DNA from 4 places in the Pseudomonas sp. A014 genome. Region 1 is predicted to be linked to each of the others. Evidence: predicted binding sites of a transcription regulator. Region 1 holds the regulator's gene; each other region holds the start of a gene.
The links. Region 1 encodes FliA, which starts transcription of late flagellar genes. Its sites were predicted from a motif close to CTAAAGTTTNNNNNNNNNNNGCCGNTAA; they were not measured.

Region 2: the regulator FliA is predicted to act here: its motif matches at 2,313-2,340, upstream of ACTYOL_RS26885 (methyl-accepting chemotaxis protein).
Region 3: the regulator FliA is predicted to act here: its motif matches at 2,859-2,886, upstream of motA (flagellar motor stator protein MotA).
Region 4: the regulator FliA is predicted to act here: its motif matches at 1,112-1,139, upstream of ACTYOL_RS06410 (flagellar protein MotY).

What each region holds. Positions count from the first base shown of each region.
Region 1 is NZ_CP199001.1:4,189,938-4,194,649, reverse strand. Features, by position in the region: gene flhF (flagellar biosynthesis protein FlhF) at 1-1,175, shown strand, start outside; gene fleN (flagellar synthesis regulator FleN) at 1,251-2,084, shown strand; gene fliA (RNA polymerase sigma factor FliA) at 2,081-2,821, shown strand; gene ACTYOL_RS19445 (chemotaxis response regulator CheY) at 2,926-3,300, shown strand; gene ACTYOL_RS19440 (protein phosphatase CheZ) at 3,319-4,107, shown strand; gene ACTYOL_RS19435 (chemotaxis protein CheA) at 4,120-4,712, shown strand, end outside.
Region 2 is NZ_CP199001.1:5,830,890-5,835,601, forward strand. Features, by position in the region: gene gcvP (aminomethyl-transferring glycine dehydrogenase) at 1-116, opposite strand, end outside; gene ACTYOL_RS26885 (methyl-accepting chemotaxis protein) at 233-2,209, opposite strand; gene ACTYOL_RS26890 (efflux transporter outer membrane subunit) at 2,585-4,003, opposite strand; gene ACTYOL_RS26895 (efflux RND transporter periplasmic adaptor subunit) at 4,000-4,712, opposite strand, start outside.
Region 3 is NZ_CP199001.1:5,384,891-5,389,602, forward strand. Features, by position in the region: gene rsgA (small ribosomal subunit biogenesis GTPase RsgA) at 1-871, shown strand, start outside; gene motB (flagellar motor protein MotB) at 914-1,939, opposite strand; gene motA (flagellar motor stator protein MotA) at 1,943-2,794, opposite strand; gene ACTYOL_RS25000 (HDOD domain-containing protein) at 2,925-4,460, shown strand; gene ACTYOL_RS25005 (rhodanese-like domain-containing protein) at 4,506-4,712, shown strand, end outside.
Region 4 is NZ_CP199001.1:1,342,085-1,346,796, reverse strand. Features, by position in the region: gene ACTYOL_RS06410 (flagellar protein MotY) at 104-1,075, opposite strand; gene pyrC (dihydroorotase) at 1,206-2,252, shown strand; gene rnt (ribonuclease T) at 2,249-2,923, shown strand; gene ACTYOL_RS06395 (peroxiredoxin) at 3,010-3,612, opposite strand; gene ACTYOL_RS06390 (bacterioferritin-associated ferredoxin) at 3,827-4,048, shown strand; gene bfr (bacterioferritin) at 4,250-4,712, shown strand, end outside.

The sequences.
Region 1 (4,712 bases):
ACAAACTGTCCGCCCTGGCCCCACGCGTGCCGAATGTCGAGCTCGAGGACGAGCTGCGCAAGACCCATTCGCGCATCGCCACCGCCCAGGCCGAGCTGGACGGGCGTGGTGACGCCGAGCTCGGCAACCGGCAATTGTTTGCCGGCCTGTCGCTGACCGCGTCCGAGCCGCTGGTCGAGCCGCATGTGGATGTTCCGGCGCCCGCGCCGGCCCCTGCGGCCCCGACGGTCGACAAGCGCGTCTTCGACGCCATGCGTTCGGAGCTTTCGGGCTTGCGCGAGCTGCTTGAAGTGCAGCTTGGCTCGCTTGCCTGGGGCCAATTGCAGGGCAACAAGCCGCAGCAGGCCAACCTCTGGCGTCGCTTGCAGCGCCTGGGCCTGTCTGGCCCGATCGCCCGTGATCTGCTTGAGCGGGCCGGTGAGATCGAAGACCCGCGTCAGGCTTGGCGCATGGTCCTGGCGCACCTGGCGCGTCTGATCGAGGTGCCTGAGGTGGAGCCGATCGAGGAGGGCGGGGTCATCGCCATGGTCGGCCCGGCCGGCATGGGCAAGACCACCACCCTGGCCAAGCTCGCCGCGCGCTATGTGCTCAAGTACGGCTCGCAGCACCTGGCGCTGGTGAGCATGGACAGCTACCGCATCGGTGCCCAGGAGCAGCTCAAGACCCTCGGGCGCATCCTCAATGTGCCGGTGACCTACGTCGATCCGGGCCAGTCGCTGGCCCAGGCCCTGGAGCCACTGCTGCGCAAGCGCGTGGTGCTGATCGATACCGCCGGCCTTCAGGCCAGCGATCCGGCGCTGCGCATGCAGCTCGAATCGCTCGCCAGCCGCGGCATCGCCGCCAAGAACTACCTGGTACTGGCCACCACCAGCCAGAAACAGGTGCTGACCGCCGCCTATCACAGCTACAAGCGCTGTGGCCTGGCCGGTTGCATCCTGACCAAGCTCGATGAAACGGGCAGCCTCGGCGAAGTGCTGAGCCTGGCCATCAGTCACGAACTGCCCGTGGCCTATCTCACCGATGGTCCGCGCATTCCTGACGACCTGCAGTTGCCGCGCAAGCATCAGTTGGTGAGCCGCGCGGTCAGCGTGCAGTTGCAGGAAGAGCCCAGCGAAGAGGCCATGGCCGACATGTTCGCTGATCTCTACCACAATCCCGATAAGCGCGCGGGTTGAAGATGAACGGCGCAGGGGGTCGACAGCGGCCCTTCAAGTGGGCAGGTCCCACGCGAGACAAGGTAAAGAACAGACATGGGTAGCATGCATCCCGTACAGGTGATCGCCGTCACCGGTGGCAAAGGTGGCGTCGGCAAGACCAACGTTTCAGTGAACCTGTCCCTGGCGCTGGCTGAACTCGGCCGCCGGGTCATGCTGCTGGACGCCGACCTGGGTCTGGCCAACGTCGACGTGCTGCTGGGGTTGACCCCCAAACGTACCCTGGCCGACGTCATCGAAGGACGCTGCGAGCTGCGCGACGTGCTGTTGCAGGGGCCGGGCGGCGTGCGCATCGTGCCGGCGGCCTCGGGTACCCAGAGCATGGTGCACCTGGCGCCGGCCCAGCATGCCGGGCTGATCCAGGCGTTCAGCGAGATCGGCGACAACCTCGATGTATTGGTGATCGACACCGCTGCAGGTATCGGTGACTCGGTGGTCAGTTTCGTTCGCGCGGCGCAGGAAGTGTTGTTGGTGGTGTGCGACGAGCCCACCTCGATCACCGACGCCTACGCCCTGATCAAGCTGCTCAACCGCGATTACGGCATGAATCGTTTCCGCGTCCTGGCCAACATGGCGCAGAGCCCGCAGGAAGGACGCAACCTGTTCGCCAAGCTGACCAAGGTCACCGACCGTTTCCTCGACGTGGCCTTGCAGTACGTGGGCGCCGTGCCCTACGACGAATGCGTGCGCAAGGCGGTGCAGAAGCAGCGCGCAGTGTACGAGGCCTTCCCGCGCTCCAAATGCGCCCTGGCGTTCAAGGCCATTGCGCAGAAGGTCGACAGCTGGCCGCTGCCGGCCAACCCGCGCGGGCACCTGGAGTTCTTCGTCGAGCGCCTGGTACAGCCCACCAGTGCGGGGCCGGTGCTATGAGCGCGAGCGGATTCAAGATGTACAGCAAGGCGTCCAAGGACGCTCAGTACGAGCTGGTCGAGCGCTATGCCCCGCTGGTCAAGCGGATTGCCTATCACCTGTTGGCACGCCTGCCGGCCAACGTGCAGGTCGAGGACCTGATCCAGGCCGGCATGATCGGCCTGCTGGAAGTGGCCAACAAGTACGACGCCAGCAAGGGTGCGAGTTTCGAGACCTATGCCGGCATCCGCATCCGTGGCGCCATGCTCGACGAGGTGCGCAAGGGTGATTGGGCGCCGCGTTCGGTGCACCGCAACACGCGCATGGTCAGTGACGCGATTCGCGCCGTCGAAGCAAGAACCGGTCGTGACGCTAAAGATCACGAGGTTGCTGCCGAACTCCAATTGAGTCTCGACGATTATTACGGGATTCTGAACGATACCTTGGGCAGCCGCCTGTTCAGTTTCGACGACCTGCTGCAGGACGGCGAACACGAAGGGCTGCACGAGGACGGTGTCAGCGGCCAGGTCGAGCCGTCGCGTGACCTGGAAGACGAACGCTTCCAGGCTGCACTGACCGATGCGATCGCCAACCTGCCGGAGCGCGAGCGCCTGGTCCTGGCGCTGTACTACGACGAAGAGTTGAACCTCAAGGAAATCGGGGAAGTGCTGGGGGTCAGCGAATCGCGTGTCAGCCAGTTGCACAGCCAGTGCGCGGCGCGTCTGCGCAGTCGGTTGGGTGAATGGCGAGCGCGGTGAACCCGGGTTCGATGCAGTCGTTTTACGTGGTGCCGAATTGATTGAGCGCGCGCTTGTGAGACGAGCGCGTTTAAGACTGCTTGGAGGTCTAATTGAACAAAGATATGAAAATCCTCATCGTTGACGACTTCTCGACGATGCGGCGGATCATCAAGAACCTGTTGCGTGATCTGGGCTTCACCAACACCGACGAAGCCGACGATGGCACCACGGCTCTGCCGATGCTCGAAAGCGGTCACTACGACTTCCTGGTGACCGACTGGAACATGCCTGGCATGTCCGGCATCGACCTGCTGCGCAAGGTGCGCGCCCACGACCGTCTCAAGGGCATGCCGGTGCTGATGGTGACCGCCGAGGCCAAGCGCGACCAGATCATCGAAGCGGCCCAGGCCGGGGTCAACGGCTATGTGGTCAAGCCTTTCACCGCGCAGGTACTCAAAGAAAAGATCGAAAAGATCTTCGAACGCGTCAACGGCTGAGCCATGTCTGGGGGCGCTATGGAATCAAGAAACGATTCTCTGGGGGAGTTCGAGTCGACCCTGAAGAAGCACGCCGAGCAACTGGTGCAAAGCCTGGAACGCGGCCAGTTCGGCGAGGCGGTGCAGCTGATCCACCAGCTCAACCAGACCCGCGACCGCGGCCTTTATCAGGAAGTGGGCAAGCTCACTCGCGAGCTGCACAGCGCTATCGTCAGTTTCCAGATCGATCCGCGCATGCCGCAGGCCGAGGAAGTGTCGCAGATCACCGACGCCACCGAACGGCTGTCCTACGTGGTCCGGCTGACCGAGAACGCGGCCAATCGCACCATGGACCTGGTCGAGCAAAGCACGCCTGTGCTCAACGATCTGGCATCCGAAGCCCAGAACCTGTCTGCCGACTGGCAGCGCTTCATGCGCCGCGAGGTGGCAGCGCCTGAATTTCGTGAACTGGTCAAGCGCGTCGACAGTTTCCTGACGCACAGCGCCGAAGGTAACCGCAAGGTGGCCGGCCATCTCAACGATATTCTCCTGGCTCAGGACTATCAGGACCTGACCGGGCAGGTGATCAAGCGGGTGACCGCGCTGGTCACCGAAGTCGAAAGCAATCTGCTCAAGCTCGTGTTGATGGCAAGTCAAGTCGACCGCTTTGCCGGCATCGAACATGACCACGATCAATTGCGCGCTGAAAAAGATGAAGAAAAACATCCAACTCGGGGTGAAGGTCCGCAGATTCATGCCGATAAGCGTGAAGACGTCGTGTCCGGTCAGGACGATGTCGACGATCTGCTGTCCAGCCTGGGTTTTTAGGGAGCACGTTTAATGAGCTTCGGCGCCGATGAAGAAATCCTTCAGGATTTCCTGGTAGAAGCCGGCGAAATCCTCGAGCAACTGTCCGAGCAACTGGTCGAGCTGGAAAGCCGACCTGATGATGCGGACCTGCTCAATGCGATCTTTCGCGGTTTTCACACTGTAAAAGGGGGCGCCGGCTTCCTTCAGCTCAATGAGCTGGTGGAGTGCTGCCACATTGCCGAGAACGTCTTCGACATCCTGCGCAAGGGAGAGCGCCGGGTCGATGCCGAACTGATGGATGTGGTGCTCGAAGCGCTCGACACGGTCAACAGCATGTTTGGCCAGGTTCGCGAGCGCAGCGACATCACCCCGGCCACGCCAGAGCTGCTCGCCGCGCTGTCGCGCCTGGCCGAACCGGCCAGCGCCGATGCCGTGGCACCGGTTGCCGTGGCGGCGGTCGTCGAGGCACCGGCTGCCGAGGCGGACATCACCGATACCGAGTTCGAGCAACTGCTTGACTCCCTCGACGCGGTCAAGGCCCAGGCCGAGGCGGCCGAGCGGTCGCACGGCGAAGCCGTTTCCGGCAGTGCCGACGAGATCACCGACGCCGAGTTCGAGTCGCT
Region 2 (4,712 bases), 1.6 Mb from region 1:
CTGGCAACCCCCAGCGCCGCGAGCATGGCGCTCTGTTCGCGGGTATCCGGGCCCAGATGACGCTGCAGAAAAGGGTTGGGCACTTGCAGTTGCAACAGGGATGGCGACTGGGACATGGCGATCTTCTCTTCCTGGACCAGTTCTCGTGGAGACTTACAAGTCTAGGAAGGGATCGACGACAGTGCGGAAAAACTTGCGTACAGGGCTGCATTGCAGCCCTGGTCAGATCAGATCAACCACCTACCCGGAAGCGATCCACTTCCTGGCGCAACTGCCCGGCCAGGCCCTCGAGCTCCTTGGCCGTGGCCGCCAGCTCATTGGCCACGTCGTGCTGCTCGCTGTTGGCCTGGGCGATGCTCTGCAGGTTACGGCTGAGCAGGTTCGCGGTGCTGCTCTGCTCCTGGGTCGCAGTGCTGATGGCGGTGAACTGTTCGCCCGCCGCGCGGCTCTGCTCGTCGATGCGCGCCAGTGCCTCGGCGACCTTTTCGTTGCGTTCCAGGCCTTCCTGCATCAGGCGATTGCCCTGCTCCAGGGTGCTGATCGCATGCCCGGTCTGCTGCTGGATACTGGCGATCATTCCGGAAATTTCATCGGTGGCCTGGCGGGTTCTCGCGGCCAGGCCACGTACTTCGTCGGCAACCACGGCGAAACCACGGCCCTGCTCGCCAGCGCGGGCCGCCTCGATGGCGGCGTTGAGCGCCAGCAGGTTGGTCTGCTCGGCAATCGCGGTGATGACCCCGACGATGCCGCCGATTTCCTGGGAACGCGCGCCCAGGCTGTCCATCACTGTGGCGGTGCCACCCAGCGCCTCGGCGATCTGCTTGAGCGAGACGGAGGCCTGGTCCATGGCGCTGCGGCCGATGCGCGTCTGCTGGGTATTGTCCTGGGCCATGCGCTCGGTGCCGGCCATGTTCTCGGCGATGTTCATCGAGGTGGCGCTGAACTCCTCGACGGCGCCAGCCATGCTGGTGATCTCGCCTGACTGCTGCTCCATGCCCTCGCAGGCACCGGACGAAAGCCCGGCCAGGGAGCGCGAGCGCGCGCTGACCTGCTCGGAAGCACTGCGAATGTGCTCGACCATGGTCGCCAGGGCATCCCCCATCTGGTTGAAGCTGCGCGCCAACTGGCCGATCTCGTCTTCGCTGGTCACCGCCAGGCGTGCACTGAGGTCACCCGCGCCCAGGGCTTCGGCCTGGCGCACCAGGTCGTCCAGTGGGCGAAGCTTGCGCCGCAGCAGCCAGAGCGTGGCGAGCACCGCCAGGACCATCGCCAGCAGGCTGCCGATCGCCAGGCGTAGGCCAACACTCCAGGTCACGTCGCGAATTTCCGCCTCGGGCATGCTCGCCACAACGGTCCACGGCCCCTCGGCAAAGGGCTCGACCACGCTGAACAGTTGCTGCTGGCCGTTGGTCCAGAAGCGGCCTTTTTCGCCCAGGCCGGCCACAGCGGCAACCGCAGCCTGCGCATCGGCCACGCCGGCAGGCGGCACCAGCCACTGGCCCTGGTTGTCGAGCAGCGCCAGCGAGCCGGTCTGGCCGATGCGGAAGCGCTTGAGATTGGCGAACTGAGCGTTCTGCGCATCGGTGTAGTCGAAACCGACGAACAGCACGGCGATCACCCGGCCGCTGGCATCGCTCACCGGCACGTAACGGGTCATGTAGTTACGGTCGAACAGCACCGCACGCCCTACATACATCTGCCCGGCGAGCAGCTTGCTGTAGGCCGGGTGCTGGCGGTCCAGCTGGGTGCCAATGGCCCGGCTCCCGTCCTGTTTCTTGAGGTTGGTGGTGATGCGCACGAAGTCGTCGCCGCTGCGCACGAACAGCGTCGCGATGCCGGCGGTCATCTGCTGGAATTCATCGACTACCCGAAAGTCGTTGTTCATCAGCTGATCGCCCAGGTACAGGGCAGGCGTGGCCTGGCCGGCCACCTGCACGGTCTCGCCGGCATGCAGCGACAGGCCCGAGGCGAAGCGGCGCTCGAACAGGCCACTCAGGCGCTGGGTGTTGTCCTTGAGCGAGCCGTGGAAGGTGTCGAGCTGGTCGGCCAGCAGCCGCGCTTCACTGGCCAGGTGTTGCTGGCGGGTGGCGAGGTTGGCGTCGTCCAGCGAGCGCAGGGCGAACAGGGTACTGCCGGTGATCACCAGCGCCAGCACGATGGCGAGGGCGACGCCGAGTTGCGAGGCAATCCGGGCACGGGGTCGAGACATGGCGAAGCTCCTGGCAAGAGGCCGGGATCATCCTGATCACGCTGACCACCCGCTTTATTATTGAACGGGAAATCGCGCCCTCTTCCGGGACGCTGGTGCTAGTAGATCGGCGTCGCGGAGGAATACTTGAGTGTCGGACCGGGAAATACGCAAACGTTTTCTACGCGGTTTGCTCGTGGAATGGGGGCGCCTGCTTCGCGGGCAAGCCCGCTCCAGAGATAGCGCAGACCTTGTGGGGCGGCGGTTCGGCGCTCCGATTTACCCGCGAAAAAGACACCGCGCTGCCTGGCACGGGCTACGCCCGTGTTCGCGGGACAAGTCGGGGCGCCGAACCGCCGCTCCTACAGGCCCACGAATACCACGACGCGGTGCCACTCACTGCACCGCTGTCGCCTTCCAGCCGCCACCCAAGGCCAGGAACACACCGATCTGCCCCATCGCCACCTGGGTATTGGCCGCCGCCAGTTGCGCACGCACGTCGGTATAGGCGCGGGTCGCCTGCAGGTCGGCGAGGAACGACTCGCGCCCGGCCTCATAGCGGCGATGGGTCTGTTCGGCCGCTTCCTGCGCCGAGCGCTCGGCATCGGCCAGTGCTTCGCGACGGTCCAGCAAGGCGCTGTACTGCGCCAGGCGGGTCTGGGTTTCGCGGATGGCGTTGAGCACCACGCCATCGAAATGCGCCAGCGCGGCCTGGGTCGAGGCTTCGGCTTCGCGAATTCGGGCACGGGTGCCGTTGGTGGGGATGGCCCAGCTGATCTGCGGGCCGAAGCCCCAACGGTTGGTCGAAGGCTCGCCGAGGTTTTCGAGAATGCCGATGGTGCCGACCTGGGCGCCAATGCTGATGTTCGGATACAGGGCGCCAGTGGCCACGCCAATGGTCGCAGTGGCAGCCGCCAGTTGGCGCTCGGCCTGACGCACGTCGGGACGGCGCTTGAGCAGCGCCGCGCCATCGCCCACCGGAATCAGTTGGGCCAGATGCGGCAGCTCGGCGCACTCGGCGGTGCCCGGCGGCAACTGGTCGACCGGTTTGGCCAGCAATGCGGCGAGGGTATAGAGCCCGGCCTCGCGCTCGGCCTTGAAGCGCGGCAACTCGGCACGCAACGACTTGAACTGGGTCTGCGAGCGGGTAACGAGGGTCTCGTCGCCACGGCCAGCATCGCGCAAGCGCTGGTTCAACTGCACGCTTTGCTGCTGCAGGTCGAGCGATTCGCGGGCGATGTGGTACTCCTCATTGGCCGAGCACACCTGGGTGTAGGCCTTGACCACATCGGCCACCAGGGTGATGCGCGCGGTGTCGGCGGCGGCCTGCACCGCGTCGGCATTGGCCTTGGCAGCTTCGGTGCCGCGCTTGAAGGTACCCCACAGGTCGAACTGGTACGAGGCGCTGAGAATCGCCTCGCCGATGTTGGCCACCGGGACTTTTTCCGGCAGCAGGAAAGCTTCGCCAGACTCCTGCAGGCGCTGGGCGCCGGCCTTCGCGCCGCCGCTGAAGCCCCCCTGCGACTCGGCGACCTCGACCTGTGCGCGAGCCTTGGCGATGTTCGCCGCCGCCACGCGCAGCTCGGTATTGGCGCTCAACGCCTGGCGCACCAGCGCATTCAGGCGCGGGTCCTGGTACAACTGCCACCAGTCATCCGGCACCGGCGCCGACACCACGCTCGCGGCATCCTGGCGCAACGGGCCGTTCAGGTCGCTGCGCTGCACCGCGGCATCCTCGGGTACCTGGTAATCGGGACCGACCATGGCGCAGGCCCCCAGCGACAGCGCCATCCCTGCAAGCATCAGGCGTTTCATGGCCGCTGGCCCTCGATGATCGACACCGTGGCAGTACGCCCGGCGATCATGCGGAAATCTGCCGGCACCTCATCGAAGGCGATACGCACCGGGATCCGCTGGGCCAGGCGCACCCAGCTGAACGCCGGGTTGACGTTGGGCAGCAGATTGGCGCCACTGACGCGGTCACGGTCCTCGATCCCTGCCGACAGGCTTTCGACATGGCCGCGCAGGCGTGTGTCATCGCCCATCACGCGGATGTCCACGGCATCGCCGACATGGATGCCACTGAGCTTGGTTTCCTCGAAGTAGCCATCGACATGGTACGAGGCGCTGTCGACCACAGACAGCACCGGTCGGCCCGCAGTGACGAACTCATGGGCCCGCGGAGCGCGGTCGTTGAGGTAGCCGTCCACCGGGCTGCGCACCACCGAACGGTCGAGGTTGAGCTGCGCGGTATCGACCGCCACCTGCGCCTCGCTCACCGCCGAGCGGGCACGAGCCTCGCGTGACTGGCTCTCTTCGAGCTGCTCGGCCGCCACCAGGTTGCCCAGCTTGCGATTGCGCCGGGTTTCGCGGGCGGCCTGGGCCAGGGTTTCCTCGCGCTCGGCCAGGGTCGCCCGGGCCTGGCGCAAGGCCAGGCCAAAGCGGTCCTGATCGATGGTGAACAGCACGTCACCACGCTTGACCACCTGGTTGTCGCGCACCTCGACCTTCTGGATCAGCCCGG
Region 3 (4,712 bases), 1.2 Mb from region 1:
CGTCACGGTCGAGGTCGAGGCCCAGGACGGCGACGTCGCAGGCCAGGTGTTCCGCTGCCACTTGCGCGCCAACCTGCCTGCCCTGGTCACAGGCGACAAGGTGGTCTGGCGGGCCGGCAACCAGGGCAACGGTGTGATCGTCGCGCAGATGCCGCGCAGCACCGAGCTGTGTCGGCCGAACAACCACGGCCAGCTCAAGCCGGTCGCGGCCAACGTCGACCTGATCGTGATCGTCTTCGCCCCGGCACCCGAGCCCCAGGCCAATCTCATCGACCGCTACCTGGTTGCTGCCGAGCACGCTGGCATCCGCCCGCTGCTGTTGCTGAACAAGGCCGACCTGATCAATGACGACAACGCAGCGACGCTCAATGCGTTGTTAGCGGTGTATCGAGATCTCGGTTACCCGCTGCTCGAAGTGTCCGCACACCACGGCGATGGCATGCAGCGCCTGCAGCAGACACTGGACGAGCACGTCAGCGTGTTCGTCGGGCAGTCGGGCGTGGGCAAGTCGTCGCTGGTCAACAGCCTGCTGCCGCAGGCGCAAACGCGGGTGGGCGATCTGTCGGAGTGGTCAGGCCAGGGTACCCACACCACCACCACCGCACGGCTCTACCACTTCCCCAACGGCGGCGACCTGATCGACTCCCCCGGTATCCGCGAGTTTGGCTTGGCGCATGTCAGCCGTGACGATGTGGAGGCGGGCTTCATCGAGTTCCGCGATCTGCTCGGCAACTGTCGCTTCCGCGACTGCAAGCATGACCGCGAGCCTGGCTGTGCGTTGCTCAAAGGGCTGGAGGAAGGGCGTATCTCGGCGCAGCGGATGCACAGCTACCGCTCGATCGTGGCAAGCCTGACGCAAGACACCTACTGAAGATGCAGGAGCGGCGTTGCGCCGCTCCTGCAGATGACGGGCTCAGTTTTCCTTGGGCTCGTCCATCTTCAGCACGCCATCCTCGAAGATGTTCAGCTTCTGGCGCAGCTCGCGCGGCTGCATCGGCGTCGAGCCATCGGCCGGCGCGGCGGAGGCACCAGGTGCTCCTGGCGCCGCATCGGCAGGCGGGGTTGGGTTGGCCGGTGCCTCAGGTGCACCCTGCTCGCCCTCGATATCCCGCTGGGCTTTTTTGGTCAGCACGATGATGTCGATCCGGCGGTTGACCGGGTTGAACGGGTTTTCGCGGTCGAACAGCGACGACGAGGCGTAACCCACCACTCGCGCCACCTGGCCATCCGGATAACCACCCGCCACCAGCGCACGTCGCGCGGCGTTGGCACGGTTGGCCGACAGCTCCCAGTTGCCGAAATCACCGGTACCGGCATAAGGCTTGGCATCGGTGTGGCCGCTGACGCTGATCTTGTTCGGCACGGCCTTGATGGTGTCGGCCATGGCCAGCAGGATGTCTTCGAAGTAGGGCTTCAGGCGCGCACTGCCGAGGTCGAACATCGGCCGGTTCTCGGCATCCATGATCTGGATGCGCAGGCCGTCCTGGGTGATCTCGAACAGGATCTGGTCCTTGAACTTCTGCAGTTGCGGATTTTCCTCGACCTTGTTCTGCAGCTCCTGCAGCAGCAGTTGCAGCCGCTCCTGCTCGACCTGGTCGGCCATGGTCTCGATCCGGTCCTTGTCCATCTGCACGCTGGTGTCAGGCGTCGGCTCGGACTTCTCCTCCGGGTTGATGGTCTTTTCCGGGGCCAGCTGCGGCGAGCCGCCCAGGTCGATGACGTAGGGCGTACCGCTTTCGGAGAAGCCAATCGGATCCTTGAAGTAGCCGGCGATGGCGATCTTCTGCTCCGGGGTGGCCGTGGACAGCAACCACAGCACCAGGAAGAACGCCATCATCGCCGTGGCGAAGTCGGCGAAGGCGATCTTCCAGGAGCCGCCATGGTGGCCGTCGCCGTAGCGCTTGACGCGCTTGACGATGATGGGCTGATTGTTCTCCATGGCTTAGCGACCGCGAACCGCTTGTTCCAGTTCGGCAAAGCTCGGACGGTGCGCCGGGTACAGCACCTTGCGCCCGAACTCGACGGCCAGCGACGGCGGCATGCCGGACGCCGAGGCCACCAGCGAAGCCTTGATCGCCTCGTAGACGTTCAGTTCTTCCTTGGCGTCGTGGCGCAGGCAGTTGGCCAGCGGGCCGAAGAAACCATAGGCCGCGAGAATACCGAAGAAGGTCCCGACCAGCGCAGCACCGACGTGCAGGCCGATGGATTTCTGGTCGCCATCGCCCAGCGAGGCCATGGTCACCACGATGCCCAGTACCGCCGCCACGATACCGAAGCCGGGCATGGCGTCGGCAACGCTGGTCACCGCATGGGACGGGTGCTCGAGGTCTTCCTTCAGGCTCAGCAGCTCCATGTCGAACAGGCCTTCGAGCTCATGGGGTGCCATGTTGCCGGTCGACATGATGCGCAGGTAGTCGCAGACGAACGCGGTCATCCGCGCATCGCCCATGACCGCAGGGTACTTGGCGAAGATCGGGCTGGCCGCGGGATCCTCGATGTCACCCTCGATGGCCATCATGCCCTCGCGGCGACTCTTGTTGAGAATCTCGTAGATCAGGCCCAACACTTCCAGGTAGAACGTATGGGTGAAGCGGCTGCCAAACATCTTCAGCGACTTCTTCATGACGTGCATGGTCATGTAGCCAGGGTTGGCCTGGAGAAACGCGCCAAAGGCCGCACCGCCGATGATCAGCACTTCGAACGGCTGGATCAGCGCCGCGATCTTGCCGTGGGAGAGGACGTATCCGCCGAGGACACTCGCGAATACGACGATGATGCCGATAATTTTAGCCATAGATTGGAAGCACTTGCTGTCGTGGTCAGGGTCAGGGGCGGAAGCTTGGAAACTCTTCTTCTCCTTATCGGCAGAACTGCGCCAGACTATAGCCACTCAATGCGAAAAGCCAGTTTGGACTGATGTCAAAATGCCAATCGAAACCAAGGTGCCAGCGCAGATCCCCTCCTCTCTAGACGCCTGGGTAAGGCTGCTCGACGGTATCCGCGTGCCGGTACCCAAAGAGAGTCATGACCGGGTTCTGGCGGCCATCAACGACAATCGCCGCTCGCTGCGCGACATCGCCGAACTGATGCAGGACAGCCCGTCGCTGGTGCTGTGCGTGATGCGCGAAGCCAATCACCCGAACCATGCCAGCCAGGCCGAGCCCGCCGAAAGCCTGGAGATCGCCCTGAACCGCCTGGGCCTGAGCCGCATCCTGCAATTGATGGGGCGCCTGCCATCGATACCGGGAGACGACATCCCGCCGGTGCTGCGCCAATTCCTGCTGATCAGCCAGCACGCCACCCAGCAAGCCAACGGCCTGTTCGCCAGCCGCCTGGCGCGCCTGTGGCAGGAAATCCACTGGGGCAGCCTGCTGTTCCTCTCGCCACTGTGGGCACTGGCCCTGGCTTACCCCAAGCTGCTCGACACCTGGGAACTGCGGGTCATTCACAAGGGTGAAGAGGCTTCAGAGGTGGAGCATGCACTGTTCGGCGTGCGCATCATGGAGTTGTGCCGCGCCGTCGCCACGCACTGGCGCCTGCCGGAATGGGTCACCCAGGGTTATCGCCTGCTGCTCGAAGAACGCGAACAACTGGCCCAGGTATTGAACATCGCCCGCGAGCCTGACGAGTTGAGCAAGCAGCATCGACTGGACGAAGAGCCCGGGCTGCGCCGCTGGTTCAACCAGCCGGCCAACACCGTGCTGCTGGCCAACGGCCTGGCGCTGTCGGCGCAGGTCGGCTGGGACAACCCGCACTTGCTGCGCTGGCAACTGCTCACCGCCATGTACCTGCAAACCACGCTGGATGATGTGCAACAGCAAGTGCACCAGCAAGCAGCGGCCAGCGCGCGCCACCATGCCCGGCATGCACTGTTCCACCCGGCCGAGGCGCTGATCTGGCCCTGGCAGCAGCGGCGCCCGCACCCAGACATGCTCACCCCGCCACCGCCACCTGCCCAGGACCTGCAACGCTGGCGCACGCTGTGCGGCGACCTGCTGGCCCAGCCCAGCCCGTTCACCAACACCGTGCACCTGGCCACCCAGGCGCGCGAGGCACTGCTGGCTTGCGGCATGCAGCGGGTGCTGTTGCTGCTGCTCGACAAACCCAATGACTGCCTGCGCGTACAGCAGAGCGCCGGGTTGCCGCGCGAAGCCTCAGCGCTGACATTGGCACCAGGCCAGAGCAAGCTGCTGCAAAAACTGCTGAGCAAAGCCTCGCAACTGCGCCTGACGCCCGACAATCATGCCCAGTTTTCCGCCCTGCTGCCCGCACCGCTGCGTGCGTTGTTCCCCAGCGAGCACTTGCTGTTGCGCTCGCTGGCCGTGAACGACCAGGTATTGATGCTGGCGATCGCCGACCAGGGCGGCAGGCCGCTTGCGGACGTGAGCGTGCAGGCCTTCGGAAAAACCGCACAATGTATCGAGCGCGCGCTGGCCAGCTTCGCCAACCGCAATGCCTGAACCTTGCGCTACAATCGCACCTCCCTTGCTCCCCGGAGACCGTGGATGACTGATTTTTCCGGCTTGCCCCTGGTGATCGAAGCCGCCGACCTGCTGCCACGCCTGGATTCGCCCGAGCTGATCCTGGTCGACCTGAGCAGCGCCAACCGCTATGTCAGCGGCCACATCCCAGGCGCGCGGTTCGTCGAGGGCAAGCGCACCCAGCTGGGCCAGCCTCCGGCTCCGGGCCTGCTGCCGGCCCAAGCCGACCTG
Region 4 (4,712 bases), 2.8 Mb from region 1:
AAAGCCGTCGATTCTACCGATCTCGCGGGGGAATTTACAGTGGCGCGACAGCTTGTGATGACAAAGCGACAGGAAATGTCGTGAGCGCGACCCGTGGTCGCAGTCAGACTTTCTTCGCACCCGCCGGCAATGCCGCAGGCACGCTGGCCGGCGTAGCGGCCGCCGGCTGCGCCGGTGCGGCAGGTGTTGCATCGCGAGGCTTTTCTGTAGGTTTCTCGATCGGCGTTACACGGTCGAGCTGGATGTTGACCCGGCGGTTGCGGGCGCGGTTGGCGGCTGTATTGTTTTTGGCCAGCGGGTAGCGCTCGCCATGGAAACGTACGGTGATCTGCTCTTCCGGCACACCGTGGGCCTTGAGGTATTCAGCCACCGCCAGCGCGCGACGGCGCGAAGCGTCGCGATTGGTCAGGCGGTTACCGCTGTTGTCGGAGTGCCCGTCAAGCTCGATGTGATTGACCGATGGGTCGGCCTTCAGATAATCGAGTATCACGTCCAGGCGCGCGCGCGCCGCACTGTCCAGATCGAAGCCGGTGCCGGGGAACGGCACCTGCGTCTGGCGAATCTGGTCATAGTTCATCGGCAGGAGTTTGGCGGCACACAATTGGTAGTCGCTATAGGCCTTGGCGAAACTCACCGGCAGCACATGCACCTCCATCGGCCGACCGCCCTCGCCGGCGTAGTTGCGCACCACGGTGCTGCGACCGTCCAGCAGACCATTGATCAAGCGGCTGGCCTGGCCCTGCGAAGTGCTGAACAGCACGCCATTGCGGCCCATGCGCACCGCCCCCAAGTTGATGTCGCCACGCCCGGGCTGCCAAGGGGCAGCGGCGGCCAGCAGCGTTGCCGATCCTGCGCCCAGTGCATTGCTGTCCGAACGCAGCTGGAAGACCGGCTGCTCACCTGCACGACGCACGAACTCACCGCTGCCAAAACCGTCGATCGGCTGGATCAGCCGGCACTCGAACTGGTCGCCCTCGACCTTCCAGGCAATGTTCTCCATGCGGGTCTGGAAGGTAAGTGCTCCGGCCGGCAGGCTGGCACACAGGCTGAACAGGAGTAGGTAACGCTGGCGCACGGGCGGCTCCACAGATTCTGACGGCTTACCTGCAGGCTATCGGACGCTCGTCGGAAAACTTGATAGCCGTGCTGCCCACTGGGTTTTCCGGTAGCATTGACGCCTGAGTTCGAACCGCCTGGAAACCCCAATGTCCGATCGCCTGACCCTCCTGCGTCCCGACGACTGGCACATCCATCTGCGCGATGGTACTGTGCTGCAACATACCGTCGGCGACGTGGCGCGCACCTTTGCCCGCGCCATCATCATGCCCAACCTGGTTCCGCCGGTACGCAACGCCACCGAAGCCGACGCCTACCGCCAGCGCATCCTCGCCGCCCGTCCGACGGGCAGCCGCTTCGAGCCGCTGATGGTGCTGTACCTGACCGACCGTACCAGCCCCGAGGACATTCGTGCAGCCAAGGCCAGCGGCATCGTCTACGCCGCCAAGCTCTACCCGGCCGGTGCCACGACCAACTCCGACTCGGGCGTGACCAGCATCGACAATATTTTCCCGGCGATCGAAGCAATGGCCGAGGTCGGCCTGCCGCTGCTGGTCCACGGTGAAGTGACGCGCTCGGAGATCGACGTGTTCGATCGCGAAAAGCGCTTCATCGACGAGCACATGCATCGTTTGGTCGAACGTTTCCCGACGCTCAGGGTGGTGTTCGAGCACATCACCACCAGCGATGCCGCGCAGTTCGTCGCCGAGGCGCCCGCCAACGTCGGCGCCACCATCACCGCCCAGCATTTGCTGTACAACCGCAACCACATGCTGGTCGGCGGTATCCGCCCACACTTCTATTGCCTGCCGATCCTCAAGCGCAACACCCACCAGGTGGCATTGCTTGACGCGGCCACCAGCGGCAACCCGAAATTCTTCCTCGGCACCGATTCGGCGCCACACGCCAAGCACGCCAAGGAAGCTGCCTGCGGCTGCGCCGGCTGCTACACCGCCTACGCGGCCATCGAGCTGTACGCCGAAGCCTTCGAACAGCGTAATGCCCTGGACAAACTGGAAGGTTTCGCCAGCCTGCACGGCCCGGCGTTCTATGGCCTGCCGGCAAACACCGACACCATCACCCTGGTGCGCGAGGACTGGACCGCCCCGGCGAGCCTGCCGTTCGGCGACACCACCGTGGTTCCGCTGCGCGCTGGCGAAACGCTGCGCTGGCGCCTGCTGGAGGACAACGCGTGAGCGAAGACCTTTACGATGACGACCAGGACGGTCAGGTAAGCAGCAGCTCGCGCCACCCGATGGCCGAGCGTTTCCGCGGCTACCTGCCCGTGGTAGTGGACGTCGAGACCGGCGGCTTCAACAGTGCCACCGACGCGCTGCTGGAAATCGCCGCCGTCACCATCGGTATGGACGAGAAGGGCTTCCTGTTCCCGGAACACACCTACTTCTACCGTGTCGAGCCTTTCGAAGGCGCGAATATCGAAGCGGCGGCGCTGGAGTTCACCGGCATCAAGCTGGACCACCCTCTACGCATGGCCGTGAGCGAAGAAAGCGCGCTCACCGATATCTTCCGCGGCGTGCGCAAAGCACTGAAAGCCAATGGTTGCAAGCGGGCGATCCTGGTTGGCCACAACAGCAGCTTCGACCTGGGCTTCCTCAACGCGGCGGTGGCGCGCAACGATCTCAAGCGCAACCCCTTCCACCCGTTCTCCAGCTTCGACACCGCGACGCTGGCCGGCCTGGCCTATGGCCAGACCGTACTGGCCCGGGCCTGCCAGAGTGCCGACATCGACTTCGATGGGCGCGAGGCGCATTCGGCACGTTACGACACCGAGAAGACCGCCGAGCTGTTCTGCGGGATCGTCAACCGCTGGAAAGAGATGGGCGGCTGGCGCGACTTCAACGACTGAGTCGAAATCCGGGAGTGCACAGCGCTCCTTGGATACCAGACACAAAAAAACCGGCCACATGGGCCGGTTTTTTTTGCGCGTGGCGATTACAGCTTGCCAGCGTTCTCGCTCAGGTACGCCGCAACACCTTCTGGCGAAGCGTTCATGCCCTTGTCGCCTTTCTTCCAGTTGGCCGGGCAGACTTCGCCGTGCTCTTCGTGGAATTGCAGGGCGTCGACCAGACGCAGCAGCTCGTCCATGTTGCGGCCCAGTGGCAGGTCGTTGACGATCTGCGAACGGACAACGCCGTTCTTGTCGATCAGGAAGGCGCCACGGAAAGCTACGCCGCCTTCGGACTCGACGTCGTAGGCCTTGCAGATTTCGTGGGTGATGTCGGCAGCCAGGGTGTACTTGACCTGACCGATACCGCCGTTGTTGACCGGGGTGTTACGCCAGGCGTTGTGGGTGAAGTGCGAGTCGATCGAAACGCCGATCACTTCCACGCCACGGGCTTCGAAGTCAGGAATGCGGTTGTCCAGGGCGATCAGCTCGGACGGGCAGACGAAGGTGAAGTCCAGCGGGTAGAAGAACACCAGGCCGTACTTGCCCTTGATGGCCGAAGCCAGGTTGAAGCTGTCGACGATCTCGCCGTTGCCCAGCACGGCTGGAACGGTGAAGTCCGGGGCTTGTTTACCAACGAGCACGCTCATTCGTTATCTCCTGATGATGGTGAAAAACCGTTGCCCGGGCGAGGCTTGCACGCCCGGCATCCAACAAAGGCCGACCATCATACACGGCTTATCGTGACAGACCGAATCGAACCATCGGTCGCGGGAAGATGAAGCTTTCTTCAAGTGCTTTGACAAGCATTCTCATTACCATTAAGCTCCACTCCATCGACTCAACCAGCGATGGTCTGACCTTATGTATGTATGTCTCTGCGTCGGCGTGACCGATGGACAGATCCGTGATGCGATCTACGAAGGATGCTGCAGCTACAAGGAAGTCCGTGCCGCCACCAACGTCGCCAGCCAGTGCGGCAAGTGTGCATGTCTCGCCAAGCAGGTGGTCCGCGAAACATTGACCGATCTCCAGCTCAGCCAACAGGCCGCCCTGCCTTACCCGGTAGAATTTAACGCCGCCTGAAACACCCGATCTCGAAGAACCGGACCTCGCGTCCGGTTTTTTTATGCCTGTAATTCAATAAGTTAGCCTTCGAACGCGGTTCACAAACATTCTTATTCCTATTAATTTTCACTTATTATTCAAGAACTTAGGTTTGACACGCGAAGTTGTCGGGCTCAAACTTCCTGCATTGGCACACTTCTACAGGGCAGGAACCCGATCATGAAAGGCGACGTAAGCGTCATCCAGCATCTCAACAAGATCCTCGGAAACGAGCTGGTCGCGATCAACCAGTACTTCCTGCACGCACGCATGTACGAAGATTGGGGCCTGAACAAGCTCGGCAAGCACGAGTACAAGGAATCCATCGACGAGATGAAGCACGCTGACAAGCTGATCAAGCGTATTCTCTTCCTCGAAGGCATTCCCAACGTGCAGGACCTGGGCAAGCTGCTGATCGGCGAGCACACCAAGGAAATGCTCGAGTGCGACCTGAAGATCGAGCAGAAAGGCCTGGTTGACCTGAAAGCCGCCATCGCGCACTGCGAAACGGTCGGCGACTTCGGCTCGCGCGAATTGCTCGAAGACATCCTGGAGTCCGAGGAAGAGCACATCGACTGGCTGGAAACCCAGTTGGGCCTGATCGACAAGATCGGCATCGAGAACTACCTGCAGTCGCAGATGG